Regions from separate parts of the Helicovermis profundi genome, predicted to be linked through region 1. Evidence: a T-box and tRNA genes for the amino acid it is inferred to sense, from the RefSeq annotation. Region 1 holds a T-box; the other holds one or more tRNA genes.
The links. The T-box of region 1 lies ahead of AACH12_RS10090 (glycine--tRNA ligase). A T-box ahead of a tRNA ligase gene usually reads a tRNA of that ligase, here a tRNA-Gly.
Positions count from the first base shown of each region.

Region 2: it has a tRNA-Gly gene. The T-box ahead of AACH12_RS10090 (glycine--tRNA ligase) is inferred to sense a tRNA for this amino acid. The anticodon was not compared.

Region 1 is NZ_AP028654.1:2,242,215-2,257,864, reverse strand. Features, by position in the region: gene mtaB (tRNA (N(6)-L-threonylcarbamoyladenosine(37)-C(2))-methylthiotransferase MtaB) at 1-1,297, shown strand, start outside; gene AACH12_RS10140 (histidine triad nucleotide-binding protein) at 1,324-1,668, shown strand; gene rpsU (30S ribosomal protein S21) at 1,834-2,019, shown strand; gene AACH12_RS10130 (GatB/YqeY domain-containing protein) at 2,032-2,478, shown strand; gene ybeY (rRNA maturation RNase YbeY) at 2,599-3,066, shown strand; gene AACH12_RS10120 (DUF3048 domain-containing protein) at 3,070-4,287, shown strand; gene AACH12_RS10115 (cytidine deaminase) at 4,293-4,682, shown strand; gene era (GTPase Era) at 4,715-5,605, shown strand; gene mgtE (magnesium transporter) at 5,622-7,001, shown strand; gene recO (DNA repair protein RecO) at 7,026-7,769, shown strand; gene AACH12_RS10095 (DUF4342 domain-containing protein) at 7,871-8,458, shown strand; T-box leader at 8,514-8,678, shown strand; gene AACH12_RS10090 (glycine--tRNA ligase) at 8,726-10,114, shown strand; gene AACH12_RS10085 (helix-turn-helix transcriptional regulator) at 10,340-10,975, shown strand; gene AACH12_RS10080 (pyruvate, water dikinase regulatory protein) at 10,962-11,789, shown strand; gene ppdK (pyruvate, phosphate dikinase) at 11,959-14,583, shown strand; gene AACH12_RS10070 (deoxyguanosinetriphosphate triphosphohydrolase) at 14,685-15,650, shown strand, end outside.
Region 2 is NZ_AP028654.1:2,698,905-2,714,554, forward strand. Features, by position in the region: gene cdaA (diadenylate cyclase CdaA) at 1-350, opposite strand, end outside; gene AACH12_RS12250 (chorismate mutase) at 538-801, opposite strand; gene aroC (chorismate synthase) at 803-1,903, opposite strand; gene aroB (3-dehydroquinate synthase) at 1,958-3,070, opposite strand; tRNA gene AACH12_RS12265 (tRNA-Phe) at 3,311-3,386, opposite strand; tRNA gene AACH12_RS12270 (tRNA-Ser) at 3,392-3,480, opposite strand; tRNA gene AACH12_RS12275 (tRNA-Arg) at 3,489-3,565, opposite strand; tRNA gene AACH12_RS12280 (tRNA-Gly) at 3,572-3,646, opposite strand; tRNA gene AACH12_RS12285 (tRNA-Leu) at 3,678-3,761, opposite strand; tRNA gene AACH12_RS12290 (tRNA-Val) at 3,780-3,855, opposite strand; tRNA gene AACH12_RS12295 (tRNA-Glu) at 3,894-3,968, opposite strand; tRNA gene AACH12_RS12300 (tRNA-Asn) at 3,984-4,058, opposite strand; rRNA gene rrf (5S ribosomal RNA) at 4,065-4,181, opposite strand; rRNA gene AACH12_RS12310 (23S ribosomal RNA) at 4,287-7,212, opposite strand; tRNA gene AACH12_RS12315 (tRNA-Ala) at 7,907-7,982, opposite strand; rRNA gene AACH12_RS12320 (16S ribosomal RNA) at 8,197-9,730, opposite strand; gene AACH12_RS12325 (dihydroorotate dehydrogenase) at 10,205-11,110, opposite strand; gene AACH12_RS12330 (iron-sulfur cluster-binding protein) at 11,110-11,928, opposite strand; gene pyrF (orotidine-5'-phosphate decarboxylase) at 12,071-12,988, opposite strand; gene AACH12_RS12340 (IS110 family RNA-guided transposase) at 13,338-14,642, shown strand; gene AACH12_RS12345 (dihydroorotase) at 14,761-15,650, opposite strand, start outside.

The DNA of each region.
Region 1 (15,650 bases):
AAAAAGCGTTCATATACACACTCTAGGTTGTAAAGTAAATCAATATGAAAGCGAAGCTATGGCAGAAATGTTTGAAAAAAGCGGGTATGAAATTGTTGGTAAAGATCAAATAGCAGATATTTATATTATTAATACGTGCACAGTAACAAACTTAGGTGATAAGAAATCAAGGCAATTTATTAGAAAATCTAAGAGAAATAATCCGGATGCAATTATTGCTGTAGTTGGTTGTTATTCTCAGGTTAACCCCAATGATATTAAAAATATTGAAGGTGTAAATCTAATACTCGGAACTAATGAGAGAAAAAAAATTGTAGAATATATCGAAAATCTAAAAGAAAATGAAGTTAAATGTCTTGTATCAAATATTATGGAAATAAAAGAATTTGAAGAAATTAAGATTGATGCAATTAAGGAAAAAACGAGAGCGTTTATAAAAGTTCAAGATGGATGTAATCAGTACTGCACATATTGTATCATTCCATATGCAAGGGGAAATATTAGAAGTCGTAGTCCTGAAAATGTAATTGCAGAAGTTAAAAGGTTAGTTGAACATGGATACAAAGAAATCGTATTAACAGGGATTCATATAGCTTCTTATGGAAAGGACTTAAAAAACTTTTCTTTGATTGATCTAATAGAATTAGCTGATAAAGTTGATGGCCTTGAAAGATTAAGAATGAGCTCTGTAGAACCTAGACTTTTTGAAAATGATTTTATAGAAAGACTCAAAAAAGTAAAATCATTTTGCCCACATTTTCATCTGTCGCTTCAAAGTGGGTCTGATGGAGTTCTAAAGAGAATGAATAGAAAATATACTTCCAAAGAGTACTTAAATACAGCTAATCTGATTTATTCAAGTTTTAATAACGCAGCTATTACTACTGATATTATAGTCGGATTTCCTGGTGAAACAGATATGGAATTTGAAGAAACTTTAGAATTTGTGAAAAAAGTTGGCTTTAGCCAAGTACATGTATTTCAATATTCTCCAAAGGAAGGTACCAAAGCCGCATTAATGGAAAATCAAATAATGAATAGTATTAAACATAGTAGAAGCGAGAGCCTTATTGAACTTACAAAGAATCTTGAAGATAAATTTCAAAAAAATATGGTAAATCAAAATTTAGAAATTTTATTTGAAGGATATTACGAAAAAAACAAGAAGTATGTGGAAGGTATATCTAAAAATTACCTTAGAGTAATTGTAGAAAATAGTAAAACTTTAAAAGGAAAAGTTTATAAAGTAAATATTGTTGGTATAAAAGATGGTATTTTACTTGGAAAACTTATATAGCGTAAAAAAAAATAAGAGGTGATAATTTGAGCGATTGTATCTTTTGTAAAATTGTAAATGGAGAAATTCCATCAAAAAAAGCTTATGAAGATGATAAAATTTTGGCTTTTTATGATTTGAATCCAGTTGCGCCAGTACATATTTTAATAGTTCCCAAAATTCATATTAATTCAATTGTTGATTTAGATTCAAAGTCTATAGAATATGTAACTTATATTATGACAAAAATTAAAGATCTTGCAAAAGAACTGGGTGTTGATGAAAGTGGATTTAGGTTAGTTACCAATGTTGGTGACGATGGTGGGCAAACTGTTGAACACTTACATTTTCATTTGGTAGGTGGCAGACCACTTGAGTGGCCTCCTGGTTAAAAAATGTTATATAATTAGCAAAAAAATATAAATTTACTTTAAAAAAATTCTTGCTTTTTATGAATATTTATTGTATAATTACCTAGTATTCTGTGAATATCCCACTGTAATTGCGGTTTTTCCGTAATCAGAATGCAAGTAACACACGGGGGGAGGGAATAAAAAATGGCAGGAATTAAAGTTGGTACTACGGAATCAATTGATAGTGCACTTCGTAGATTCAAAAAAGAAACTTCAAAATCTGGGGTTTTAGCTGAAATCAAGAAGAGAAAGCATTATGAAAAACCTAGCGTAAAGAAAAAGAAAAAATCTGAAGCAGCTAGAAGAAAAAGCAAGAAAAATTCTTTCTAGGGGGTGATTTGAATGTCCCTAAAAGATCAATTAATGATTGATTTAAAGGATGCTATGAAACAAAAAGACGTTATTAAAAAGACTACTGTTACTATGCTTCGTTCTGCTGTTAAGCAGGTAGAAATTGATAATAGGGTAGAACTTAGTGATGATGATATTATTGAAATCATAGCAAAACAAATAAAGCAAAAAAAAGGTGCAATAGAAGAATTTTCGAAAGCTGAAAGAACTGATTTAGTTGAAGAAGCTGAGAAAGAAATTTCTGTTTTATCTAAGTATTTGCCTGAGCCTATCTCCGAAGAAGAATTAACAAAACTTATTATGTCTGCAATTGAAGAAGTAAATGCTACTTCGATGAAAGATATGGGAAAAGTAATGAGTATAGTTAATCCGAAATGCGTTGGTAGAGCGGATGGTAAAACAGTGTCTTCACTGGTGAAGAAAATGATAAATAATTAATAAGTACAACATAAAAAGCTGATTTTATCAGCTTTTTTTATTTTTTGATAAATTATAATATTCATAGTATATTATTTATCAAAAAAATGATATAATTGAGTGCTAAGACAAGGAGAATATATGGTAAATTTAGATATTGAAAATTCACAGAGTGCATATGAAATTGATGAAGTTATGATTAAAAAGCTTACTGAAACTGTTGAAATGGCAATTTGGGTAGAGGGTTTAGAAGAATTTAATATTGAAGTTAGTATGAATATCGTAACAAATGAAATGATAAAAAAGCTTAATAAAGAGTATAGAAATATAGATAGTGTTACAGATGTTCTTTCGTTTCATCAATACGATAGTATAAAGGATTCTGATGAACTAGATGAAAATTTGTTTTTAGGTGATATTGTGATAAGTGCTGAAAGAGCCTATGCACAGTCGATAGAATATAATCATTCTTTTTTAAGAGAATTATGTTATTTAGCAGTACATAGTATGTTTCATTTGTTTGGATATGACCATATGAATGAAATTGATAAAAAAGAAATGAGAGAGCTGGAAGAAGAAACATTAAAAAAATTAGGGATTAATAGGTGATTTATGTTTAGAAAAATTTATTTGTTGCTGCTAATATTTGTTATAGTTTTTGCGTCATCTGCGTGTCAAAATGCTTCAAGTATTGATGTAAAAGATAATACAAGTAATGATGTGAATTTAGAGAAAGACAATAAGTTAGACAAAGATAGTAGTGACAAGAAAAACCTAAAAGAAGTTATTGTAATAGAAGATAAAAAAACTGAAAAAGAAGAAGACACTGTTCAAAGTGAGGCTTCAAAAGAGAAAACTTCTACTGACAGTGAAGTTAAAGTGAGTACAAAGAATTCAGTTGACAGTAATACTAGTGAAAAAGAAAAGTCAAAGCTTAGTGGACTTTTATTTGATAAAAGTGAGCTTGAGAAACGACCTGTAGCAGTTATGCTTGATAATCAGTACTACGCTCGTCCACAGTCAGGACTTAGTGAAGCTGAGGTTGTTTATGAAATTTTAGCTGAAGGGTTAATTACCAGATATATGGCAGTGTTTTATGGCAATGCGCCTAAGAGGGTAGGTCCAATTAGAAGTGCAAGACCTTATTTTATAAATAAAGCGTTAGAATATGATCCTTTATATGCACATGTTGGTGGTTCGCCTGCAGCTTGGGCAGACCTTGTTAACCTTAATGTAGCAGACCTTGATGGCTTAAGTGGAAACGGGATGTATAGAACAAGCAAAACTAATAAAAAACCACCTCATAATACTTATTCTTCAATTTCCGCTCTTAGAAAAGCTGGTTCAAACAGAAAGTATAGATTAAAAGGTAACTTTGATTTTTTTGAGTTTTATAGTAAAGACGAGAAGCCTATTAATAGTGAGCAAGCAAATTATTTAAAAATAGTATATAAGAAATCTTCAAGTTCTGATAAAACTGGATATTATGTTGAATTTAAATATGATAAAGATTTAAAAGAGTACTATAGATACGTTAATGGTAAACATCATATTGATGAAGCAAATGGAGAAAATTTAACAGCCAAAAATATTATTGTGCAATTTGCTAAACATAAAGTTATAGATGATAAAGGCAGACTTAAAATTGATGATTTAGGAAAAGGCGATGCATATTTACTTACAATGGGCGTAAAAACAAAATTGACATGGAGTAAAAAAAATAGAGAATCCATGACAAAGTTTTATGATAAAGATGGGAAGTTAATTGAGTTAAACAAAGGTGTGACTTGGTTTGAAGTTGTACCGAAAACTATAAAACTTGGATGGTGAAGATAATGGATTACAAAGAGTTAGTGAGAAAAGCTTATGAAGTTCGTGACAATGCGTATGCTCCGTATTCAAAATACAAAGTAGGAGCTGCTCTATTAACAAAAAACGGAAAAATTTATTTAGGATGCAATGTCGAGTGTGGGTCTTTTGGAGGTACAAATTGCGCTGAAAGAACAGCTCTATTTTCAGCTATTGCCGATGGTGAAAAAGAATTTACAGCAATTGCAATAGTAAGTAGTAGCAACGATTTTACTTATCCGTGTGGGATTTGTAGACAAGTATTAATTGAATTTGGAAAAGATCTTGATGTAGTTATTGCAAAAGATATGGAATACAAAGTATTAAAATTAGGAGAATTATTACCGCATTCTTGGACAAGTGAAGAATTGTTATAGAAAAGTCTAGTGCTAAAGTAAAAGGAGAATTTATGGGATTTAAATCAGGATTTGTTACCGTTGTTGGTAGACCAAACGTTGGAAAATCAACGTTGATAAATAAAATTTTAGGCGAGAAAATCGCGATTATGAGCGATAAACCTCAAACTACAAGAAATAAAATACAAGCAATATATCAATCAGACAATTCGCAAGTAATATTTATAGATACACCAGGTCTTCACAAACCTAAAAATAAATTAGGTGAATTTATGGTTTCAACTGCTTATGAAACAATTAAAGAAGTTGATGTAGTATTATTTTTAGTAGATGAGTCAACTAAAATTGGGCTAGGTGATAAATATATTCTTGAAAAACTTAAAATGTCAAGAACTCCTGTTATTTTAGTAATTAATAAAATGGATTTAATTAATCCAGAAAATTATATAAAAATAGTTGAAAATTATAAAGAATATGATTTCATTGAAGAAATAATTTCTATTTCTGCACTTAACAATATTAATGTTGATATTTTATTAAATATGGTTAATAATTTACTTCCTGAAGGACCTATGTACTATCCATCAGATATGATTACAGATCAACCGGAAAAGGTTATTGCCGCGGAAATTATAAGAGAAAAATTACTCCATTATTTGAATGATGAAGTTCCTCATGGAGTAGCTGTAGAAATAGAAAAAATGAGAAAAAGAAAAAATTCTGATATTGTAGATATTAATGCAACAATTATTTGCGAAAGAGAAACGCATAAAGGCATTATTATTGGAAAAAATGGTAGGAAATTAAAAGGCGTTGGGAAAAGCGCTAGAGAAGATATAGAAAAATTACTTGGTTCTAAAGTATATCTTGAAATTTGGGTAAAAGTAAGACAAGGTTGGAGAGATAACGATTCACATCTTAAAAACTTTGGATACAATAAATAAAATTTGGAGGTGGGCAATGAATGCAATAATTGATGAAAATATTGATGATATTATTGATTTTATTAAAGAGCACTTTGAAAATAATAGAATTGATGAAATAAAAAATATTATTGAAAAAATGCATCCAGTTGACCTTGCAGATGTTTTAATGGAGCTTTCCGATGAAAATCGTTTAAATTTTTTAAATTTATTATCTTGGGAAGATTCAAGTGAAGTCTTATCTGAACTTGGACCAGAGTCTTTTAGCGAAGTATTAGAATTACTTGGAAAAGACAAAAAAACTTATGTTCTTGATAGAATGAGCCAAGATGATATTGTTGATAAATTAGGTGAACTTGAAGAAGATAGAAGAAAAGAAATCATTGCATATTTGGATATTGAAAATGCTAGAGATGTAAGAGAACTTCTTGTTTATGATGAAGATACTGCCGGTGGTATAATGACTAAAGATTTTATATCTTTAAAGTCAGATTATACAATTTACAAGGCAATAGAAACACTAAGAAAAACTGAGGTTGATAATGAAACTATTTATTATGTATATGTAACTGATCTTGAAGAAAGATTAGTTGGAGTAATTTCGCTTAGAGAATTAATTATTGCAAAACCAAATCAATTAATTTCTGAAATAATGAATGAAAATGTTATTAGCGTAACTACCTCTGATGATCAAGAAGAAGTTGCTAGAATAGTTTCTAAATATGACCTACTAGTAATACCAGTTACGGATAATGATGGTGTATTATCCGGGATTATTACAATGGATGATATAATAGATGTAATTGAGGAAGAAGCTACTGAAGATATATTAAAATTTGCAGGCTCTTCAGATTTAGAAGATTTTGATGAAGAAAATTTTGGTATGAGAATTTTAATGTCAGTTCGTTCAAGGCTACCTTGGTTAATTATTACACTTTTTGGTGGACTTTTTACTTCACACATTGTTTCTAATTTTCAAGGTGTGATTAATTCTAACACTACTCTAGCAATGTTTATGCCTCTTTTGGCAGGAATGGGTGGAAATGTTGGTACGCAGTCTTCAACACTTACTGTTAGAAGTATTGCAGTAGATCAAATTCGTGGAAAAGAAGTTCTTTTGACTATTTTTCAAGAAGGAATAGTTGGCATATCTATAGGTATTGTATGTAGTATTATTGTTGCTATATCGTCTTTCTATTTAAAAGGGGATATACTTATGAGTCTTATAGTCGGAGTTGCAATGATGTCAAATATTGTTACTGCAGCGACAATTGGTACAATGGTTCCTATTGTATTTAAAAAAATTGGAGTAGATCCAGCCGTTGCTTCTGCGCCATTCATATCTACGACTGTTGATATTACAGGGCTTACAATTTACTTTACATTAGCAACGCTTATGATGAAAGCGTGGCTTTAGGAGTATGTATTTAAAAGGAATATTATGTATTTTAATACGTTAGCAATAGTAATAAAAAAAACAAAATTATCTGATACAGATATAATTTTAACTCTTTTCACAAAAAAAGCTGGAAAAGTTACTGTTATATCTAAAGGTGCGAGAAATCCGAAATCTAAACTTTCATCTGCTTCTCATCCCTTCATTTATGGAGATTTTATGCTTTCTATGGGTAGTAAATGGAATAGAATTAATTCTGTTGAAATTGAAGAAAGTTTTTATAAATTAAGGGAAGACTTAGTTAGGTTAGCATATGCATCTTATATAGTTGAATTAACCTCACATGTAATTTTAGAAAATTCGCCTAATATAAGATTATTTAATTTACTATATGAAGCCTTAAGTGTGTTAAATAATAAAAATACTGATTTTGAATTACTTAAGATTTCATATGAACTAAAAATGATGAGCATTATTGGTTATAAAATGAATATAAATTCATGTGTAAACTGTGGAAAAACTGATAATATAAAATGGTATATTAGTCCTATTGAAGGTGGATTAATTTGCGAAGATTGTAAAAGAAACTTTAATGAATTAATATACAGTGGGAAAAATGCACATAAAGTTATAAATTTTATTTTAACTAACGATATTTCTACTGTTTTAAATACTTCTATTAATAAAAGATATATTGTATTAATAGGTAAAATTTTAAGTTTGTTTATATTCCATCATTTGGGACATAAAAAATTTAAAAGTCTAGACTTTTTAAATACAATAAAATAATAATTAATGTAAATTTAATCTTATTTTAAGGATTTTATTTGTTTTATAGTATAAACTAATATTATGAAACGATACAACAATAATACAAAGGAGTGATTTTGATGAACAATATTACACTTGAGATGGTAGACGATGTTATTAATAGAACTGGAGCGTCTTATAAAGAGGCTAAAGAGGCTTTAGAATTTTGTGAAGGAAATGTATTAGATGCAATTGTTTATATTGAAACGGTAAATTCTGATAGTAGTAAGAAAAATGAATTTTATGATGCTGGCAATGAAATGCTTGAAAAGTTAAAAGAATTTGTTAAAAAAGGCAATGTTTCAAGAATTGTTTTTGAGAAAAACAATAAAACTATGCTTGATATACCTGTAATTGCAGGAGCTGTAGGCGCACTTATTTTTGCTGGACCTACTTTAATTGCTATTGTAGCTGCAATTGCAATTGGTGCAGAAATTAAAGTTATAACTGATGATGGAGAAGTAATTAACTTAAACAAGAAAACAGAAGAAACTGTCAAGAATATGAAAGAAAAAATGAATGAATTTACAAATAGTTTTAAAAAAGAAGATAGTGAAGATGTAACTGACGAAGAAAAAAATGAGGAGTCAAATGAAGAAACTCCTAATGAAGAAAATACTAGTGAAGAAGAAAAAATTGTCGTTGATTTTAAAAAAGACGAAGAATAGTATTTGTTTGATTATAATTTGTAGATATGTTAGAATGTCAGTAATTATTTAAATATAGAGTGCAATGATAAAGAGTAGTAGTATATTTTGAGTTTTAGAGAGTCATAGTTGCTGGGATATGATACTTAATGTATGTGAATGGAACTTTTAGCAATACTTAAACAAAGTGGATTTTTTAAATCAACTAGGGTGGAACCGCGGATAATCTTTCGTCCCTTTTTTATAAGGGATGGAGGATTATATTTTTTTGTTCAAAAGGAGGAAAAAATGGGAAAAAATACAACAATGGAAAAAATAGTTTCATTATCAAAATCAAGAGGATTTGTTTATCCTGGTTCTGATATATATGGTGGACTTGCTAATACTTGGGACTATGGTCCGCTAGGTGTAGAATTAAAGAATAATGTAAAAAAAGCATGGTGGAAGAAATTTATTCAGGAATCGCCTTATAATGTTGGAATAGATTCTGCAATACTTATGAACCCAGAGACTTGGGTTGCTTCTGGTCATGTTGGCGGATTCAATGATCCTTTAATGGATTGTAAGGAATGTAAATCAAGATTTAGAGCAGATAAATTAATTGAAGATTATTTTTTTAAAAACGATCATGATGAAGTAGTTGACGGATGGGAAAATTCAAAAATGGAAGAATTCATTGAAGGTCATGATATAAAATGTCCAACTTGTGGTAAGAAAAATTTTACTACTATTAGACAATTTAATTTAATGTTTAAAACACACCAGGGTGTTACTGAAGATTCTTCAACTGAAATTTTTTTAAGACCGGAAACTGCACAAGGTATATTTTTAAATTTTAGAGTTATTGCAAGAACTTCACGTAAAAAAATTCCATTTGGAATTGGACAAATAGGAAAATCGTTTAGAAATGAGATAACTCCTGGTAATTTTACTTTTAGAACTAGAGAATTTGAACAAATGGAGTTAGAATTTTTCTGTGAACCTGGTGAAGATATAAAATGGTTTAACTACTGGAAGAATTATTCGTTTAATTGGTTAAAAGATTTATCTATAACTGAGGAAAATATAAGATTTAGAGACCATGACGAGGATGAATTATCACATTATTCAAATGCAACAAGTGATATAGAATTTAAATTTCCTTTTGGATGGGGAGAACTTTGGGGTATTGCAGATAGAACAGATTATGATCTTAAATGCCATATGGAGCATTCTGGCGTTGATTTAAGGTATCAAAATCCGATTACAAATGAAAAATATTTACCTTACTGCATTGAACCATCTCTTGGAGCGGATAGAGTCACATTAGCGTTTTTGATTGATGCATATGAAGAAGAACAAATAGATGAAAAATCAGAAAGAATTGTATTAAAACTTCATCCATTTCTTGCACCTTTTAAAGCGGCAATATTTCCATTAACAAAAAAATTAGATGCTGAAGCTATAAAAGTGTTTGAATTACTATCTAAGAAATTCAATGTAGACTATGATATGTCTGGTAGTATTGGAAAAAGATATAGAAGACATGATGAAATTGGAACTCCATTTTGTATAACATATGATTATGATTCTTTAGAAGATAATACAGTAACTATTAGAGATAGAGATACTATGGAGCAAACAAGAATGCCTATAGAAGAACTAGTAGAGTATATTGAAAAAAGAGTTGAATTTTAATAATTAGTAAAATTTAAATAGAAAAATTAAATTACCGTAAAAAAACAAAAACTTTCAAAAGGTTTTTGTTTTTTTTTGTTATTTTGGGGAATAAATGATACGTAAGAATAGGGTGTAAAAATAAATTTATATCATTATAAGTGTTGAATTATTACTATATAGTGTAGTATAATTACGTAAAACAACTTAATGTGATACACAATTAAAAGAAAAGAGGTGAGTTAAATAGAATTTAATGAAAGACAAACAGAAATTATTAGCATAGTAAAAAAATTCGAACCAATTACAAGCGTAAATATTGCAGGTAAGCTCGAACTTTCAAGATCAGCTATTAGATCAGATTTAAGTATTCTTACTATGTCTGGTATTTTAGAAGCTAAGCCAAAAGTTGGCTATAGATACATACAAAAAAGCGAGAGAGAATTAGTTGTTAATATGATAAAAAATTTAAAAATTAACGAACTTAAATCACTTCCAATATGTGTTGATGAAAAAGTATCTGTTTACGATGCAATAGTGACCATGTTTTTAGAAGATGTAGGTTCTCTTTATGTACTTCAAGAGAATTACTTGGCTGGAGTAGTAAGTCGAAAAGATTTTTTAAAAGCTGCAATTGGAGATGCAGATATGAAGAATATGCCAGTTGGAATTATTATGACTCGCATGCCAAATATTGTTGTTATTCATCCAAATGAATCTGTTTATGCAGCTGCAAAAAAGATAATTGACCACCAAATCGATGCTCTTCCAGTTGTGGAAGATATAGTTAGAGATGGTGTTATTAATTACAAAGTGATTGGGAGAATTTCAAAAACAAACATTACAAAAGTTTTTACAAATTTAGAAATTGGAGGCGAGTGATATAGAGACTTATAAAGTTTACGTGGTATCAGATTCAGTAGGTGAAACAGCAGATATGCTTGCAAAAGCTGCATTCGAACAGTTTAAGGGAAAGAAGTTTGAAGTTAAAAAATATCCTTATATCACAAATGAAGAAGAAATAATAGATTTAGTTGAAAATGCAAGTCATGGAAATTCGATTATAGTATTCACTACTGTGCTTGAAAATTTAAGGGAAAAAATAACTGTTGAATGCGAAATTAAAGGAATTCCATATATAGATGTTATGAAAGAACCAATAAAGGCGTTTGAAAAATTTTTAAGCACTAAACCTGAAAATGAACCAGGAATTATTCATAGATTAGATGCAAAATATTTTAAAAGAGTAGAAGCCATTGAATTTGCAGTTAAATATGATGATGGAAAAGATCCAAGAGGAGTACTTAAAGCTGATATTGTTCTTCTAGGAATAAGTAGAACATCTAAAACACCTCTTAGTATGTATCTTGCAAATAAAAATGTTAAAGTTGCAAATATTCCTTTAGTACCAGAAGTGCCAATTCCGGATGAAGTATTTGAGGTTTCAAATAAAAAAATTATTGGTTTAACAACTGACCCAATGAAATTAAATGAAATAAGACAAGAAAGGCTTAAAGCATTAGGTTTAAGTGATACCGCAATTTATGCAAATGTTGATAGAATTCTTGAAGAAATTGATTATGCAGAAAAAGTTATGAAAAAAATAAGTTGTCCAGTAATTAATGTGTCAAATAAGGCGATTGAAGAGACTGCTAATTTAATTTTAGAAATAATTAAAGAAAGAAATAAAGAATAAATATAAATAAATTTCTTGGATTCAGAGGGAGTTTTTACTCCCACTGAATTTTAGAAAACATAATCCAGGGCTTTTTTAGAGTTCTTTATCCCCCACTTTTTTAAGAAGTGGGGGTATTAGAACTCTAAGGCATCGGATAAACTAAAAAATGAGAGGTGAAAAGTAAGAAATGAAAAAATATTTATATGCATTTGAAGAGGGAAGTAAGGAGTTAAAGAAAATTCTTGGAGGAAAAGGAGCTAATCTTGCGGAAATGAAAAAGATTGGGCTTCCAGTTCCAAACGGCTACACTATTACAGCTGAGGCATGTATTAAGTACTATGATGATGGTGAGAAAATTGATGAAAAATTAATAAAGGGTATTTTTGAAAGACTAAAAGAATTAGAAGGCAAAACTGGAAAAATATTTGGTGATAATAAAAATCCACTTTTAGTATCTGTAAGATCTGGAGCTGCGATATCAATGCCAGGAATGATGGACACAATTTTAAACTTAGGTTTAAATGATAATTCAGTTATTGGGGTAAGTGAGTTAACAAATAATCCTAGATTTGCTTATGACTCTTATAGAAGGTTTATTCAGATGTTTTCAGATGTTGTTTTAAACATTTCTAAACATAAATTTGACAGTATATTGGATAGTGTAAAAGAAAGAGAAAATTTATCTTCTGATCCAGAATTATCTGTTGATAATTTAAAAGAAATAATAGAAAAGTACAAAAAGCTGGTTAAAAAAGAGACTAAAATAGATTTTCCAGTAGATCCAAATAAACAACTTATAATGGCGATTGAAAGTGTATTTGAATCATGGAATAACTCAAGGGCAATTATTTATAGAAATATTAATGAGATTCCACATGATATGGGTACAGCCGTTAATATTCAAGAAATGGTTTTTGGAAATATGGGAGATACTTCTGGAACGGGTGTAGCTTTTACAAGAAATCCTGCAACAGGAGAAAACAAATTTTTTGGTGAATTTTTACTTAATGCTCAAGGGGAAGATGTAGTAGCAGGAATTAGAACTCCAAAAGAAATTAATGAATTAGAAAATGTTTTACCAGAAGTTTATAATGATTTTTCGACAATTTCTAGAAAATTAGAAAAGCACTATAGAGATATGCAGGATATTGAATTTACGATTGAAAGAGGGAAATTATATTTTCTTCAAACAAGAACTGCCAAAAGAACTGCAAATGCAGCAATAAACATAGCAGTTGATATGGTAGAAGAAGGTATGATAACAAAAGAAGAAGCTATTCTAAGAATCAACCCAGATCAAATTGAACAGTTGCTTCATCCAACTTTTGATGACGCGGCATTAAAAGAATCGCAAATCATAGCAAAAGGACTACCAGCTTCTCCAGGTGCTGCAACAGGTAAAGTTTATTTTACTTCAGAAGACGTTGTTGAAGCTAAAGCTAGAGGAGAAAAAGCAATACTCGTTAGAGTAGAAACTTCTCCAGAAGATATTGAAGGTATGGTTTCAGGTGAAGGCATTCTTACTGCTAGAGGTGGTATGACATCGCATGCAGCAGTTGTAGCAAGAGGAATGGGTAAATGCTGTGTTGCTGGATGTGGAGACGTTCGAGTTGAAACATACAATAGCTTATTTAAAACTGCAAATGCTGTTGTTAATGAAGGCGAGTACATTTCTATAGATGGAAATACTGGAAATGTGTATAAAGGGGAAATAAAAACTAAAGAAGTTGCAATGAGTGGAAATTTCGGAACACTAATGTCATGGGCCGATGATATTAGAAGACTAAATATTAGAACTAATGCAGATAATGAGAGAGATTCTAAAACTGCTATTAAATTTGGTGCTGAAGGAATTGGACTTTGTCGAACTGAGCATATGTTTTTTAATGAAGAGAGAATATTTGCTGTTAGACAAATGATAGTATCTACTACAATAGAACAAAGAAAAATTGCTTTAAAAAAATTGCTTCCATATCAAAAAGATGATTTTGTAAGTATATTTAATGTTATGAAAGAGCTACCTGTAACTATTAGACTACTTGATCCACCACTTCATGAATTTCTTCCTAGCGAAGATGAAGATATAAAAAATTTAGCGCTTGAACTTGGAATGGAGTTTAACAATTTAAAATCAATAGTAAATGAACTTAGAGAATTTAATCCGATGTTAGGTCATAGAGGTGTAAGACTTGCGGTAACATATCCTGAAATTTATGAAATGCAGGTTAAAGCCATAATGCTTGCAGCAGTAGAAGTTAAGAAGAAAAATGGATATGATATAAAACCAGAAATAATGGTTCCGCTTGTTGGATTTAATAAAGAATTTACTATTATTAAAAAATTAATAAGAGAAACTGCAGATGAAATTTTAAAAGAAGAAAATATGGAAATGACTTATAAAATTGGAACTATGATTGAAGTTCCAAGAGCAGCTCTAACTGCAGATGAAATTGCTAAAGAAGCAGAGTTTTTCTCATTTGGAACAAATGATTTAACTCAAATGACATTAGGTTTTTCAAGAGATGATTCAGGTAAATTTATACCTGAATATAAGAAAAAAGAAATATTTGAAAGTGACCCATTTGAAACGATTGATCAAGATGGTGTTGGTCAACTTATAAAAATAGCATTTGAAAAAGGTAAAAAAGTTAGACCGGATATTAAAATTGGTATATGCGGAGAGCATGGCGGTGAACCTAAATCAATTGAATTTTGTGATAAAGTAGGTTTGAAGTATGTGTCATGTTCACCTTATAGAGTTCCTGTAGCAAGACTTGCTGCAGCTCAAGCAACTATAAAAAACAAAAAATAAATAATGGTTAATACTAAAAGCAAAGAGAAATATTAAAAATTAGTTTTCTCTTTGTTTTTAATGTTATAATGAGTAAAATACATTAAATTAGGTGGTGAAGTATGACTATAAGAGAAGAAACTTATAAAATTGAAAGAATGATATTACAAAAAAATGCAACTTTATCTGAAAATAGTAGAGGCAGGCAAAAAGAAGAAGCATTATGTGAATTTAGGACACCTTTTCAAAGAGATAGAGATAGAATAATTCATTCCAAAGCTTTTAGAAGGTTAAAACACAAAACGCAAGTGTTTTTATCTCCAGAAGGAGATCATTATAGGACTAGGCTTACACACACTTTAGAAGTTTCACAAATATCTAGAACTATAGCAAGGGCCTTAAGACTAAATGAAGATTTAGTAGAAGCTATTGCCCTAGGTCATGATTTAGGACATACTCCTTTTGGTCACTGCGGAGAGATGGAACTTAATAAAATTCATAAAGAAGGTTTTAGACATAATGAACAAAGTCTTAGAATTGTTGATTATTTAGAGATGAGAAGTGGAAAAAGAAGAGGAATTAACTTGACTTATGAGGTTAGAGATGGTATATTGAATCATCGCGGAGAAAATTTGCCTAGTACTTTAGAAGGGAAAATAGTTAGGATAAGTGATAGAATTGCATATGTTAATCATGATATAGATGATGCAATTCGTGCAAATGTACTTTCTTATGATATTTTTCCAAAAGAGTATTTTGAGGTATTAGGTCAAACACATAGCAAAAGAATAAATAAACTAATTCACGATATTGTAGAAACTTCATTAATAACAGGTGATATAAAATTTAGCGAAGAAACATCATACTATTTTAATATGTTAAGAGATTTTATGTTTGAAAAAGTTTATTTAAATATAAAAGCAAAAAAAGATGAAGAAAAAGCAATGAATTTGATTAATAAATTATATTATTATTTTGTAAATCATCCTGAAAAATTGCCTGATGAGTTTTTTAAAGAGTATAAAGAGTTAAAAAATATAGCAATTAAAGACTATGTTTCTGGAATGACAGATAGATATGCAATTTCC
Region 2 (15,650 bases), 460 kb from region 1:
TCCTTAAAAGTTCTTTTTCTCTCTTCTTCAAAAACATCTGCAAGTGATTGCTCGAATAATTTAGAGCGTCCAATATATTCTAATGCTCGTCTAAGTTCAGGTTGAAAAACAATTAAAAGAGCAACCAATCCTAACGTCATAGTGTTTTTTAAAATAAATTGAACAACATAAAGCTGAGCCCATTCACTAAGTTTTTGAATTATAAGTAAAATTATCAATCCCTTTATTAATTGTTCAGCTCTGGTTTCTTTAATTAAAAACAATAATTTATTAAAAACATACGCAACAATTAATATATCAATAATATCTTGAATTCTAATATTCATAAATACATTTATAATTGATTCCATAGTATACACCCTTTAAAATTTTATCTGATGATTTAAAGCAGAAATTACTCAATATCTGACTTACTAGGAAATCAAAATAAACCTGCTAAGTCAATAGTACTACACCTAAAGCCAATAATTCATTTATATTACTCTATATTAGTATACTATAAATACTAAATAATTTTTATCTATTTATCATTTTTATTTACATATTTTTTTGATATTCCTTTGAAATACTTAGTATACTTTTAAATAATTCTTTAATATAGTTTTTTTTATTAAGATCTTTTAGAAAAATACAAGTATTATTAATAATTTCTTTTTCCCTTTTTTCGTCATATAAACTAATTTCATTATCTTTTTTACTATGAGCAATTTCTAAAGCCAAATCTAATCTTTTTTCTATCAATTCAACTATTTGTTTATCGCATTTATCAATTTCTTCTCTTAAAATATCTATTTTTTCCATATTACCACCAATTAATCCCATCATACTCATTTTCAATTAAATCAAGAACTGCAATTGCCATTATCGCCTCCACAACAGGAAGTGCTCTTTTAACAATACAAGGGTCATGTCTACCTTCTATTGTTAATTTCTTATCTTTTTTTTCTTTAATATCTACTGTATCTTGCTCTATAAAAATTGAAGGTGTTGGCTTAAAAACTACACTAAAGTCAAGTGGCATTCCCGTAGTAATCCCACCAATAATTCCTCCATTGTTATTCGTTTTTGTTTTAATTTGATTGTTTTTAATATAATACTGATCATTTGCATCACTTCCAAGCATCGAAGCAAAATCAAATCCTTTCCCAAATTCAATTCCCTTTACAGCTGGAATCGAAAAAGCTAAATTTGATATTTTTCCTTCTACTGAATCAAAATATGGGCTACCAAGTCCTGGTGGTACATTAAAAGCAACACATTGAACTCTTCCTCCAACAGAATTACCAGCTTCACTAGCTTTAATTATTGCTTTTTTCATATCTTCCATTATCTCTTTCTCAAATACTGGAAATTCATTATCTGAAATTTTTTTAAAAATTTCAGAATTCAACATTTTCCCTTTTACATTTTCTGATTTCACATTAGAGATTTGAGTTATTACAGAAAAAATATCAATATTAAGTTTTTTTAAAGCCAATTTCGCAATTGCTCCCGCAAACACAATTGGTGCAGTTATTCTCCCTGAAAAATGTCCTCCACCTCTATAATCATTAAATCCTTTATATTTTACAAATCCCGAATAATCAGCATGACCCGGTCTCATAAAATCTTTAGTTTTTTCATAATCTTTTGAGTGTTGACTTGTATTTTCAATTATAACTGTTAATGGTGTTCCAGTACTTTTTCCATTGAAAACTCCAGATATAATATTTGGAATATCATCTTCTTTTCGTTTTGTTGAAAATTTATCTTTACCAGGCTTTCTTCTATTTAATTCTGATTTTATAAAATTCATATCAATTTCTACTCCAGATGGAAAACCATCTATTGTAATACCTATTGCTTTACCATGTGATTCTCCAAATAAACTTAACTTTATTTTGCTACTCCATATTCCACTCATCATACACCACCCAAGTTTTGTATTATAATAACAATCTCTATATTCTGAAATACTCTAATTTTCGCTGTACTTATCGATTAGATAGTTATCAAATTTTTCTAAAAATTCGTCTAAACTCATTTTAAATATAATAGCTTTCCTAGCATTATTAATTACAATAATATTAACACTCTCATTAAAAAATTTTTTATCATTTCTCACTACATTATTAAAAAATTTTCTATCTAATCTCACAGTTTTACTAAATCCAAATTTATCTAAAACACTCCTTATTTCACCACTATAATCAATTTTAACAAGACCTTTTTTATACGCAAATTCACTTATTATAAACATACCTTCAGCAATTGCTTGACCATGAGTAATAACACCATACCCATATTGTTTTTCAATGACATGTCCTATAGTATGTCCGAAATTAAGTATCATCCTTTCACCTTTATCATACATATCATTTTCTACAAAATATTTTTTTATTAATAAAGATTTCTCTATTATTTCACTATATTTTTTTGAAATTTCTTTCACATTTTCTAAATTCATAAGCAATTTTCCAAGACTATCATCATATATATAACTATATTTAATAATTTCTCCTAACCCATCTTTTATTTGTTCAATACTAAGAGTCTTTAAAAATTCTGTATCAACAATAACTAATTTTGGATTATAGAAGGCTCCTACTAAGTTTTTACCTTCTTCAATATTTACTGCTACTTTACCACCTACACTACTATCAACTTGAGATAAAAGTGTCGTAGGGATTTGAATAAAATTAATACCTCGTAAAAAACTTGAAGCCACAAATCCTACAATATCACCAACTACTCCACCCCCAAGTGCAATAATTGTATCATCCCTTCTTATATTATACTTAGCAAGTTTAGAATATAAAAATTCACAAGTAGTCAAGTTTTTACTTGTTTCTCCATTTTTCATTACTATCTTTTTTACTAAATAATTATTTTTTGTTAAATGATTTTCTATTTTACTATAGTATAACGATTCAACAATATCATCAGTTATTATAACTATTTTTTTGCTCTTTGTGACCTTCTTAATATATAAAATACTTTTTTCGAATATATTATTTCCTAAAATAATATTATAATCATCATTTGTATTAATGTTTATAATTTTTATTTTATTTTTTTCATTATTCACCATAGAAATTGCCACCTTTTTCAACTTATTTTATATGTGTTTCAAACAGAATAACAGTTTTATAGGTTTTTATCAATACTTTTATTTTATATGCTATTTATATTCAACTATTTTTAGTATTTGAAAAAAAATCTAGGTTCTCAAATTTAGTAAATCGCTTAATTTAAATTCATATACCCAATCAATTTATATATATTTGGATATAACAAAAAGTCTGTTTACATTATGTAAACAGACTTTTTTTGGTGCCCAGAGGCGGAATCGAACCACCGACACGGGGATTTTCAGTCCCCTGCTCTACCGACTGAGCTATCTGGGCAAAACTGGCGGAGAGGGAGGGATTCGAACCCTCGTGGGCTTGCACCCTAACGGTTTTCAAGACCGCCCCGTTATGACCACTTCGGTACCTCTCCAAAAAAAATGGTGCAACCGCGGGGATTCGAACCCAGGACCTACGCCTTAGAAGGGCGTTGCTCTATCCAGCTGAGCTACGGATGCACATTTTGGAGCAGAAGACGAGATTTGAACTCGCGACCCTCGCCTTGGCAAGGCGATGCTCTACCACTGAGCCACTTCTGCACATTATTAAATTTATACTAATTAAAACTAATGGTGCGGGTGGAGGGACTTGAACCCCCACGTACAAGACACTAGATCCTAAGTCTAGCGCGTCTGCCAATTCCGCCACACCCGCATGTGGATATAAAATTAATGGTGGGAGTAACAGGGCTCGAACCTGTGACCCCCTGCTTGTAAGGCAGATGCTCTCCCAGCTGAGCTATACTCCCACATTTGTTTCATTTTGCTAGGATGTTTCTTATATAAATGGTGACTCCTAGGGGAATTGAACCCCTGTTACCGCCGTGAAAGGGCGGTGTCTTAACCGCTTGACCAAGGAGCCCTAAGATTAATGAGTTGGCTCCAAGGGTGGGGCTCGAACCCACAGCCTATCGGTTAACAGCCGATTGCTCCACCATTGAGCTACCTTGGAACAAATAACTAGCAACGACCTACTCTCCCAGGGGACTGCTCCCCAAGTACCATCGGCGCTAAGAAGCTTAACTTCTGTGTTCGGTATGGGTACAGGTGTAGCCTTCTTGCCATCATCACTAGATTCATTTGCTACAATTTACTTCATTCATTGAATTACTCGTAAATTCTATCAAATATTTTTGGAATTGTTCTTCCAAAACTGCATATGGATTAAACGTTTTTTCTTGTGGTCAAGACCTCGACCTATTAGTATCTATCAGCTTCATACATTGCTGCACTTTCACCCTAGACCTATCAACCAGATTTTCTACCTGGGGTCTTACTCACTTGAAGTGATGGGAAATCTTATCTTAAGAGGGGCTTCGCGCTTAGATGCCTTCAGCGCTTATCCTTTCCATACTTAGCTACTCAGCTATGCTCTTGGCAGAACAACTGATACACCATTGGTATGTCCATCCCGGTCCTCTCGTACTAAGGACAGATTCTCTCAAATTTCCTGCGCCCACAGCGGATAGGGACCGAACTGTCTCACGACGTTCTGAACCCAGCTCGCGTGCCTCTTTAATGGGCGAACAGCCCAACCCTTGGGACCTAATTCAGCCCCAGGATGAGACGAGCCGACATCGAGGTGCCAAACCTCCCCGTCGATGTGGACTCTTGGGGGAGATAAGCCTGTTATCCCCGGGGTAGCTTTTATCCGTTGAGCGACGGCCCTTCCATTCGGTACCGCCGGATCACTAAGTCCTACTTTCGTACTTGCTCGACCTGTATGTCTCGCAATCAAGCTCCCTTCTGCCTTTGCACTCTTTGAATGATTTCCAACCATTCTGAGGGAACCTTTGAGCGCCTCCGTTACTCTTTGGGAGGCGACCGCCCCAGTCAAACTGCCCGCCTGACATTGTCCCTGTACCGGATCACGGTACCAGGTTAGAACGCTGATATACAAAGGGTGGTATCCCAAAGGCGACTCCTCACAAACTGGCGTTCATGTATCACAGTCTCCCACCTATTCTGTACATTATATATCAAAGTCCAGCGCCAAGCTGCAGTAAAGCTCCACGGGGTCTTTCCGTCCTGCTGCGGGTAACCGGCATCTTTACCGGTACTACAATTTCACCGAGTCTATTGTTGAGACAGCGCCCAAATCGTTACGCCTTTCGTGCGGGTCGGAACTTACCCGACAAGGAATTTCGCTACCTTAGGACCGTTATAGTTACGGCCGCCGTTTACTGGGGCTTCGATTCAATGCCTCGCTTACGCTAACATCTCCTCATAACCTTCCAGCACCGGGCAGGCGTCAGCCCCTATACTTCATCTTTCGATTTAGCAGAGACCTGTGTTTTTGGTAAACAGTCGCTTGGGCCTATTCTCTGCGGCCGACCTTAGCTCTGAACCTAGATCGGCACCCCTTCTCCCGAAGTTACGGGGTCATTTTGCCGAGTTCCTTAACAATAGTTATCTCGCTCACCTTAGTATTCTCTACCTACCTACCTGTGTCGGTTTACGGTACAGGCACCTTTTATCTAAATAGCGGCTTTTCTTGACAGTGTGAAATCAGTTACTTCGTTACTTGTTTTTCACTCCCCATCACACATCATATGAACAATACGCCGGATTTACCTAACATATCTAACTCTGTGCTTGGACGTACTCTTCCATTCGTACGCTTAACCTATCCTTCTGTGTCACCACTTCTTTCATACAATAAACGGTGGTACAGGAATCTTTACCTGTTGTCCATCGACTACGACTTTCGTCCTCGCCTTAGGTCCTGACTTACCCTGAGCGGACGAACCTTCCTCAGGAACCCTTAGGTTTTCGGTGGGCAGGATTCTCACCTGCCTCTCGCTACTCATGCCAACATTCTCTCTTCTGCAAAGTCCACAGCTCCTTACGGTACTGCTTCGCTCCATGCAGAATGCTCCCCTACCCATATACGATAGTATATGCCAAAGCTTCGGTAGTAGATTTTAGCCCCGGTAATTTTCGGCGCACAATCACTCGACTAGTGAGCTATTACGCACTCTTTAAATGAGTGGCTGCTTCTAAGCCAACATCCTAGTTGTCTAAGCAACTGCACATCCTTTCCCACTTAATCTACATTTTGGGACCTTAGCTGTTGGTCTGGGCTGTTTCCCTTTCGACCACGAATCTTATCATACGTAGTCTGACTCCTAAATTAAAGATTCCGGCATTCGGAGTTTGATAGGCTTCGGTAGTCGGTGAAAACCCCTAGGCCATTCAGTGCTCTACCTCCGGATCTCATCATTTAAGGCTAGCCCTAAAGCTATTTCGGGGAGAACCAGCTATCTCCGAGTTCGATTGGAATTTCTCCGCTATCCACAAGTCATCCCAACCTTTTTCAACAGATATGGGTTCGGGCCTCCACAAAATTTTACTTTTGCTTCACCCTGCTCATGGATAGGTCACCCGGTTTCGGGTCTACGACATGCAACTAAGACGCCCTCTTAAGACTCGCTTTCGCTTCGGCTCCTTGTCTTAAACAATTAACCTCGCTACATATCGTAACTCGTTGGCCCGTTCTACAAAAAGTACCCGGTTGTTCTCATATGGAACTTCCGGTGCTTGTAAACATAGGGTTTCAGGTTCTTTTCACTCCCCTCCCGGGGTTCTTTTCACCTTTCCCTCACGGTACTATTCTCTATCGGTCACTAGGTAGTATTTAGCCTTGGGAGATGGTCCTCCCTGTTTCCCACAAAGTTTCACGTGCTCCGTGGTACTCTGGATTAGAGTCGCGGGTCTTCATCTTTCGCCTACTGGACTTTCACCATCTTCGGTTCGCATTCCCATACGATTCGGCTAGATTACCTCCATCACTTTATTCTCTATCCTCAACCCCGACTTCCGTAGATGTCGGTTTGGGCTCTTCCCCGTTCGCTCGCCGCTACTTAGGGAATCGATTTTTCTTTCTCTTCCTTCAGGTACTTAGATGTTTCAGTTCCCTGAGTTTCCTTCTCATAACCTATTTATTCAGTTATGGATGACTAGTTATTACACTAGCCGGGTTTCCCCATTCGGACATTTCCGGATCTACACTCGCTTGCAGCTCCCCGAAACTTTTCGCAGCTTACCACGTCCTTCATCGGCTCCTAGTGCCAAGGCATCCGCCCTATGCTCTTATTCTCTTGACCTTTTTTTTATTACAATTTACTTCGTATTTCTTCGTCATCTTCTTTACTCGGCACACTCACGTATAAAATACGCTTCATTCGCCTCATTCATAGATTCCTTGAACTACTCGTAAATTCTAATAAAAACCTTTTTTCATTATAATTTCCTTCGCTCTACTTCGCCAACTTCTTCACTCGGCACACTCACGTATAAAATACGCTTCGTTCGCCTCGCTCATCGACGCCTTGTATTGCTCGTAAATTTTAATGAAAACTTTTTGTTTAACTGATTTATTTGCATAAATTTCGTTAAACGATGAGTGTTACTACTTTATTAGTAATAACTTTATTTAAACAGCTTTCGCTTTTTAAACTTGTTTCATTTGTTTCTTTTGTCTTCTCGTTTTTTATCCATATGCAGTTTTCAAAGAACAATATGCGCGAACTTTTAGCAGATGCCAAATTTTAAGTTATTAAGCATTTACAAATTTATTTGTATAATGCGTATAATTTAAAATTTGATTTCGTGCGTTAGCGCGAAGAGCTAAACGTTAGTTTAGCGAATGCATCATACAACAGTTTTTAAGTTGTATTAACGAATGCATCATACAACTACTTATTAAAGTTGTATTTAGCAAATGCATCATTATATTTTCCACCATGATATTATAACATTGTTGTAATATCATGATTTTTCGTTATAACTTTGCATCTATGGTGGAGACGAGGAGACTTGAACTCCTGACCCCCTGCGTGCAAGGCAGGTGCTCTCCCAACTGAGCTACGCCCCCATAATTTGTGATAATTTGTTTGACATTTCTGCGTCACTTACTTCACTCGGCACACTCACGTATAAAATACGCTTCACTCGCCTCGCTCATTAGTTCCTTGCTCTGCTCGTAAATTTTCACAAATTCACTCACATGGCATTTCACAAATCATCTTTTTAGTTTGAAAGTATTAAACTTTCAAAACTGAACAGCAATAAACCTTTAGTCTCCTTAGAAAGGAGGTGATCCAGCCGCACCTTCCGATACGGCTACCTTGTTACGACTTCACCCTAGTCATTGATTTCACCTTCGACAGCTTCCTCCACTTACGTGGTTAGATCACCGGCTTCGGGTGCCCCCAACTTCCATGGTGTGACGGGCGGTGTGTACAAGACCCGGGAACGCATTCACCGCGACATTCTGATTCACGATTACTAGCAACTCCAACTTCATGTAGGCGAGTTGCAGCCTACAATCCGAACTGAGATCGGCTTTTTAGGATTCGCTCCAGATCACTCCTTAGCTGCCCGTTGTACCGACCATTGTAGCACGTGTGTAGCCCAAATCATAAGGGGCATGATGATTTGACGTCATCCCCACCTTCCTCCGGTTTGTCACCGGCAGTCTCTCTAGAGTGCCCAGCCTTACCTGATGGCAACTAAAAATAGGGGTTGCGCTCGTTGCGGGACTTAACCCAACATCTCACGACACGAGCTGACGACAACCATGCACCACCTGTCTTATATGTCTCCGAAGAGAAATACTCGATTAAGAATAGGTCATATAGATGTCAAGATTTGGTAAGGTTCTTCGCGTTGCTTCGAATTAAACCACATGCTCCGCTGCTTGTGCGGGTCCCCGTCAATTCCTTTGAGTTTCATACTTGCGTACGTACTCCCCAGGCGGAATACTTAATGCGTTAGCTCCGGCACCGAGATTCGACTCCCGACACCTAGTATTCATCGTTTACGGCGTGGACTACCAGGGTATCTAATCCTGTTTGCTCCCCACGCTTTCGTGCCTCAGTGTCAGTTACAGTCCAGAAAGTCGCCTTCGCCACTGGTGTTCCTCCTAATATCTACGCATTTCACCGCTACACTAGGAATTCCACTTTCCTCTCCTGCACTCAAGTCTAACAGTTTCAAAAGCTTACATCGGTTGAGCCGTTGCCTTTCACTTCTGACTTGTTAAACCACCTACGCACCCTTTACGCCCAATGATTCCGGATAACGCTTGCACCCTACGTATTACCGCGGCTGCTGGCACGTAGTTAGCCGGTGCTTATTCCTAAGGTACCGTCTTTTATCTTCCCTTAGAAAAGAGTTTTACAACCCGAAAGCCTTCATCACTCACGCGGCGTTGCTGCATCAGGCTTGCGCCCATTGTGCAATATTCCCCACTGCTGCCTCCCGTAGGAGTCTGGACCGTGTCTCAGTTCCAGTGTGGCCGATCACCCTCTCAGGTCGGCTACTGATCGTCGCCTTGGTAAACCGTTACTCTACCAACTAGCTAATCAGACGCGGGTCCATCCTATACCGCCGGAGCTTTTACCACTGAATCACTCAATTCTGTGGTCTTATAAGGTATTAATCACCGTTTCCAGTGGCTATCCCTTTGTATAGGGTAGGTTACCCACGCGTTACTCACCCGTCCGCCGCTTTCCATCAACTCATTCACCCGAAGGTTCATTCATTAACTTCACGCTCGACTTGCATGTGTTAGGCACGCCGCCAGCGTTCATCCTGAGCCAGGATCAAACTCTTAAAAAAATTTGCTGGCGTTTTTATACTTGTTTCTTCAAGTTCGTTTTTTATACTTGCTCGCAAGTTTGTTTCCTTCATCATTTTGACTAGGTTCCGCTTGTTTAATACAACTTACTTCGTATTTTTATTTTCTCTCCCTCACTCAACTCAGTCATGTATTAAATACATTCCTTCATTTCGCTCGTCGATAAATTAAAACTACTTGTTAATTCTATCAAACCTTACGTTTTTACTGTTCAGTTTTCAAAGTTCAATTTTTCTCTCACAACGACTGTTGCGACTCATTTATAATAGCATTTCATTTTTACTTTGTCAAGCATTTTATGCTATTTTTTTCAAAACTTTTTTTAAATTGAAGAAGTAATTATTTCTTCACAAAAGATAAAAATAAATGAACCGTCTATGTGACAGCTCATTTATAATACCACCTGATTTTATTCATGTCAACAGTAAATTTAATAAAAAAATATTCTGAACTTTCTAATAATGAGCCTTGCCCCATATACTATTTAATGAAGTCAAATTATTTTCCTGCAAATATTTTTTTAAATTTTCTAGAATTTCTTTTGTTATATATGGATTTGTGAAGTTTGCAGTACCAATTGCAACAGCTTTTGCTCCTGCTAAAATAAATTCAATTACATCTTTTTCACTACTAATCCCACCCATACCGAGTATAGGTATTTTTATCATTTTATAAGTATCATATATCATTTTAACAGCTACTGGTTTAACAGCCGGACCAGATAATCCTCCTGAAATATTACCTAAAAGAGGTTTCATTGTTTTTATATCAATCTTCATACCCGAGATAGTGTTTATCATAGATATACAATCAGCACCCGCTATTTCTGCTGCTAATGCTATTTCCGTTATATTTTTTACATTCGGACTAAGTTTAACAATAAGATGTTTTTTCGTTTTATTTCTCACCTTTCTAACCACTTCACTAACCATTAAAGGATCTGTTCCAAAAGCCATTCCACCACACTTTACATTCGGACATGAAATATTTAATTCAATTGAGTCAACTTCAGTATTTGATATGATCTCTGTAATTTCTTCATACTCTTCAATAGTATTTCCATTGATATTTGCTATGATTTTCGTATCATATTCTTTAAGAAAAGGTAATTCCTCTTCAATAAATTTATACACACCAGGATTCTGAAGACCCACGCAATTAAGCATCCCCATAGGAGTTTCCGCTACCCTAGGTGCATCATTTCCAATACGCGGCTTTAAAGTAAGTCCCTTAACAGAAATAGCTCCCAAATCATTCAAATCTATAAATTCAGAATATTCCCTAGCAAATCCAAAGGTTCCAGAAGCAACAGTTATTGGATTTTTTAATTTTAATCCATTTAAATCTACTGATAAATCCATTATATAAACACCTCCTCGCCTTTAAATACCGGTCCATCTTTACATACACATACAGACGTTTCTTCTGTTATTTTTTTAGTACAGCAAAGACAAGCGCCTACTCCACATGCCATTCTTTCTTCAAGTGATGCATAAAACTCAATATTTCCATCTATTTCTTTTGCTATATTATAAACTGATCTCATCATTATTTCTGGACCACAGGTATAAATAACTTCAATGTTTTTATCTTCTATAAACTTCTTTAATTCATAAGTCGGATATTCTCCGTAAAGCAATGAAACATTGCCATTATATTTTTTTTCTTTATCAGATTTCTTCTCTACATAAACATCTACGCTTTTCGAGAAATTGCTAAATTCTTCAATTTGGTATGCGTTTTCTAAAAAGCCAAGTTTAGAGAAAATCTCACACGACTTATCAATATCAATTCCAAGTTGTACAAGTGGCGCATTACCAACCCCACCACCTATTAACAATATTTTTTTATTTTTATAAAGGTTACTAAAGCCATTGCCTAGTGGTCCCATAATATCTAAAAATTCTCCAACTTTCTTAGATAAAAAAGATTTTGTTCCATCTCCTTCAAGTTTAATTATAAAATTTATCTTTTCTTCATCAAATTTATTAACGCTTATAGGCCTTCTCAAAATCATCGAATCATTTGCTGGCTTTATATTGAAAAATTGACCTACTTTTATATTAAAAAATTCATTTTTAACACAAATTTCAAGTATATCTTTTTCTATTAAGTTAATAGTTAGTATTTCACAATTTTCTATTTTCATAGCTTGTTTAAAAAATAATGCAAATGACATATTCATTTTCAAAAAACTTGTAAATAAATTCCACGCTTCAAAAGAAGAATTTATTTCACTGAAATTTTGTCATAATACACAGTATTTTTTAAATCTTTCACCGCCTTTATTTATTTTTTTTAATAAATCATATCTAAAAATATTACCATCTATATTTGTTTACATTTTTCAAATTTAAATTTATATCTTCATTCATTTCTTTAACAGCAATTCTTGCTGATTCACCAATATTTTTACCAATCCTATTAAAAGCATAGATAATCCCTCTCGATGAATTTACAAGAGCACCTAATCCGTCTTTATTAAATCCACTTACAACATCACTACCTTTCCCCCCTTGTGCTCCATATCCCGGCACAAGCAGATAACTCCTTGGAATCAATTTTCTTATCTGCGAAAGTTCACTACTATAAGTCGCTCCAGTTACAGCACCAATTGAATGATAATTATTTTTGCCTAGTGTATCATCTGCAAAAGAATTTATACTCGCACATACATACTCATAAATTTTTTTATTATTAGAAATTCTATCTTGTATTTCACCAGATGATTTATTTGATGTTTTAACTAATAAGAATATCATTCCCCCATCTTCTTTAATATCTTCTATAAATTCTTTCACCGTATCACTACCTAAATACGGGTTAATTGTCACAGCATCAGTCTTAAAATCATTAACTTGTTTGCCACTAAAAAGAACTTTTCCAAGATGAGCATTAGAATACGCCTTTGAAGTAGACCCAATATCACTTCTTTTAACATCACTAATAACAATGAGACCTTTTTCTTTTGCATATTTAATAGTATCCCTAAAAGCAATCATTCCTTCTATCCCGTACATTTCATAGTAAGCAACTTGCGGTTTTACAGCAGGAACTAAATCATAAACAGAATCAATTATTTTTTTATTAAATTCAAATAAAATATTTGATAATGAAGCCCCCTCTCTAATTTTCTTACTAATAAAATTTTCAGGCATCAATTCAATTCTAGGATCTAATCCAACTACAATATGACTCTTCTTTAAATCAACTTTCTCAATCAACTTATCAATAATCATTTTTATCTCCTTGTATAATTAGGTTAGAAATATTGCTTAAGTTTCTTGCGAATATTCTTACCTAATTCATTTATATTGTTTGTGATTAAAAATAAGTTCAACCACTTAACATACTGTAATTTTTCTATTATAGTTATCTCATAAAGAGTATATGCGTCTTCTCCTTGAATGACTCATTTCTTGAGTTTATATTCGTAACAAAGCTTGCATTATTGTGAGATTCTTTGATTTAGCTGGTTGAATTTCTCTTTGATCATAAATATTATTAGAGAATTATTCGTGTCACTTACAAGGTTAATTGACTCACTAATTATTGTTACTCTTTATTATTTTAAATGGGGGTTATTTTATGTCTAACTATTACCATTTGCCTGTTGTAGGCATTGATGTTGCTGCTAATTTTTCAGTAGTTACTGCTTTAAAACCTAATGGCGACGTATTCCGTAAGAACCTTAAAATTAGCCATACACTTGGGGGCTTCAATAAACTTCTTCTTTTTCTACAAAAAATTGAAGAAGAGTTTAACGATAGTCCCAAAGTATTTTGCGAATCCACGGGAATATATCATCTTACTCTTCTTCATTTTCTTGTTAAAAATCAGATTGATATACATGTAATAAATCCTCTGATAACTAATTCTAACAAGAATTCGAACATAAGAAAAGTAAAAACTGATAAATTAGATTCTCTTTCCATCGCAAAAATTTGTAAATTTGATAATGTAAAGACTTCAACATTCACTAGTGAGGAGTTTTTACACCTTAAACTCCTAGTTCGTGAGTATTACAAAGTTGTTGATTTAAAGGCAAATTTGAAAAAAACTTTCTCAAATAATATTTATATTAACTATCCAGGACTTCAAAATGCATTTGCTAATATAACAGGTAAGACACCTTTAATATTTATTAGAAAATATCCAACACCTAAACATCTTCTTAACGCTGAGCCCAAAGTTGTTATTGAACTTCTAACAAAGTCATCAAGACGTGGTTCTAGTTGGGCTAATAATAAATATAACAAACTTATAAAAATCGCTAATAGTGCCAATATCATTGGTATTACTCCCTTGCTTTTTGAATCTAAAGTAATACGTTTTAGCGAAAGTTTTGATTTTTATACAAATCAACTTAGAAATATTGTAGATGAAATTCACCAATATATTGACAATGCCTCTTTTGGAGAAGTATTTAAACAAAATATTAATCTTCTTAAAAGTTTCAAAGGTCTTGGTGATATAACTGCAATTACTTTGTTAGTTGAAATGGGTGATATTAATAATTTTTCTAAGCCTCAACAACTTGTAGCTTTTTTCGGTGTAGATCCTAGCGTTAATCAATCTGGCAATTTTAGCGGTGATCGCAATAAAATGTCCAAACGTGGTACTGCTATAGGTAGAAGAGCTTTGTACACAGTCGCTCTTGCTTCAATACGTACAAGTAAAAATAAAAAGCCAATAAATCTTGTTTTGTATGAATATTATCACATAGCCCTTGATAAGAAAAAGAAAAAAGTTAAACTTGTAGCTGTTATGAATAAACTACTTCGCTATATTTTTTCAATACTAAAAAATCAAAAACCATATGAAGTTAGAAATCCACTCGTCCACAAAAGGATGTTTTTAGAATCTAAACTTCATAATCCTGTTGCTGCTTAATAAATATTTTTACAGTAAATAATATTGAATGTTCATTTTTACTCGAGCATTATTTAGTATGCTCATTTTTAATAAGAACTTTTTTTATTAAATTACTTGACTATTACTAGCTGGTCTTTTATATAGAATAAACAACATTTCCATCAACAATCACAAGCTTTGTCTCACCAAACAGTTTTTTACCATTAAATGGTGTGTTTTTTCCTTTCGATACAAATTCATTTGAATCGACTATCCATTCTTTACTTAAATCAAATACTGAAATATTTGCCTTTTTACCAACTTTAATTTCACCTAAATCCAGATTCAAAAGCAAAGAAGGATTTTTAGAATATAATTCAATTAATCTATAAATCGATATTTTTCCCCTCAAAACCAAATCAGTATATCCAATAAAAAAAGAAGTTTCTATTCCTGATATACCGAAACTAGAACTCCTATAATCATTTTTTTTAGAATCCATCTCGTGTGGAGCATGATCAGATGCAATTATATCAATAGTTCCGTCAATAATCGCTTCAATAATAAAATCAACATCTTTCTTTTCTCTAATAGGCGGATTAACCTTATATAGGGAGTTAAATTCTTTTATTTGACCCACATCTAAAGAAAAATGATGTGGTGTTACATCACATGTTACTTTCTGCTTATCAAATTTCGCTCTTCTTATTTCAACAACTGATTCTTTAGAACTCATATGTGTCAAATGAAGTTTTCCACCAATTCCTTTGTTTGCTTCTATATCCCTCTTTACAATGCTACTTTCAATAATAGATGGTGTCGGATTATCAAGGTAATTTACCGATTCATCATGATCCTCACAATGCGACATAATAACAACATCATTTTTACTTGAAAATTCTAAAGCTTTTTTGAAAATATTAATATCTCTAGTTGTATATCCATCATCCGTAAAAAGCTTTGCTCCTTCATTAAATAGATTCAAATATTCAACACATTTTTCACCTTTTAAATCTACTGATATGCCACAAGATTGAAAAATATTTA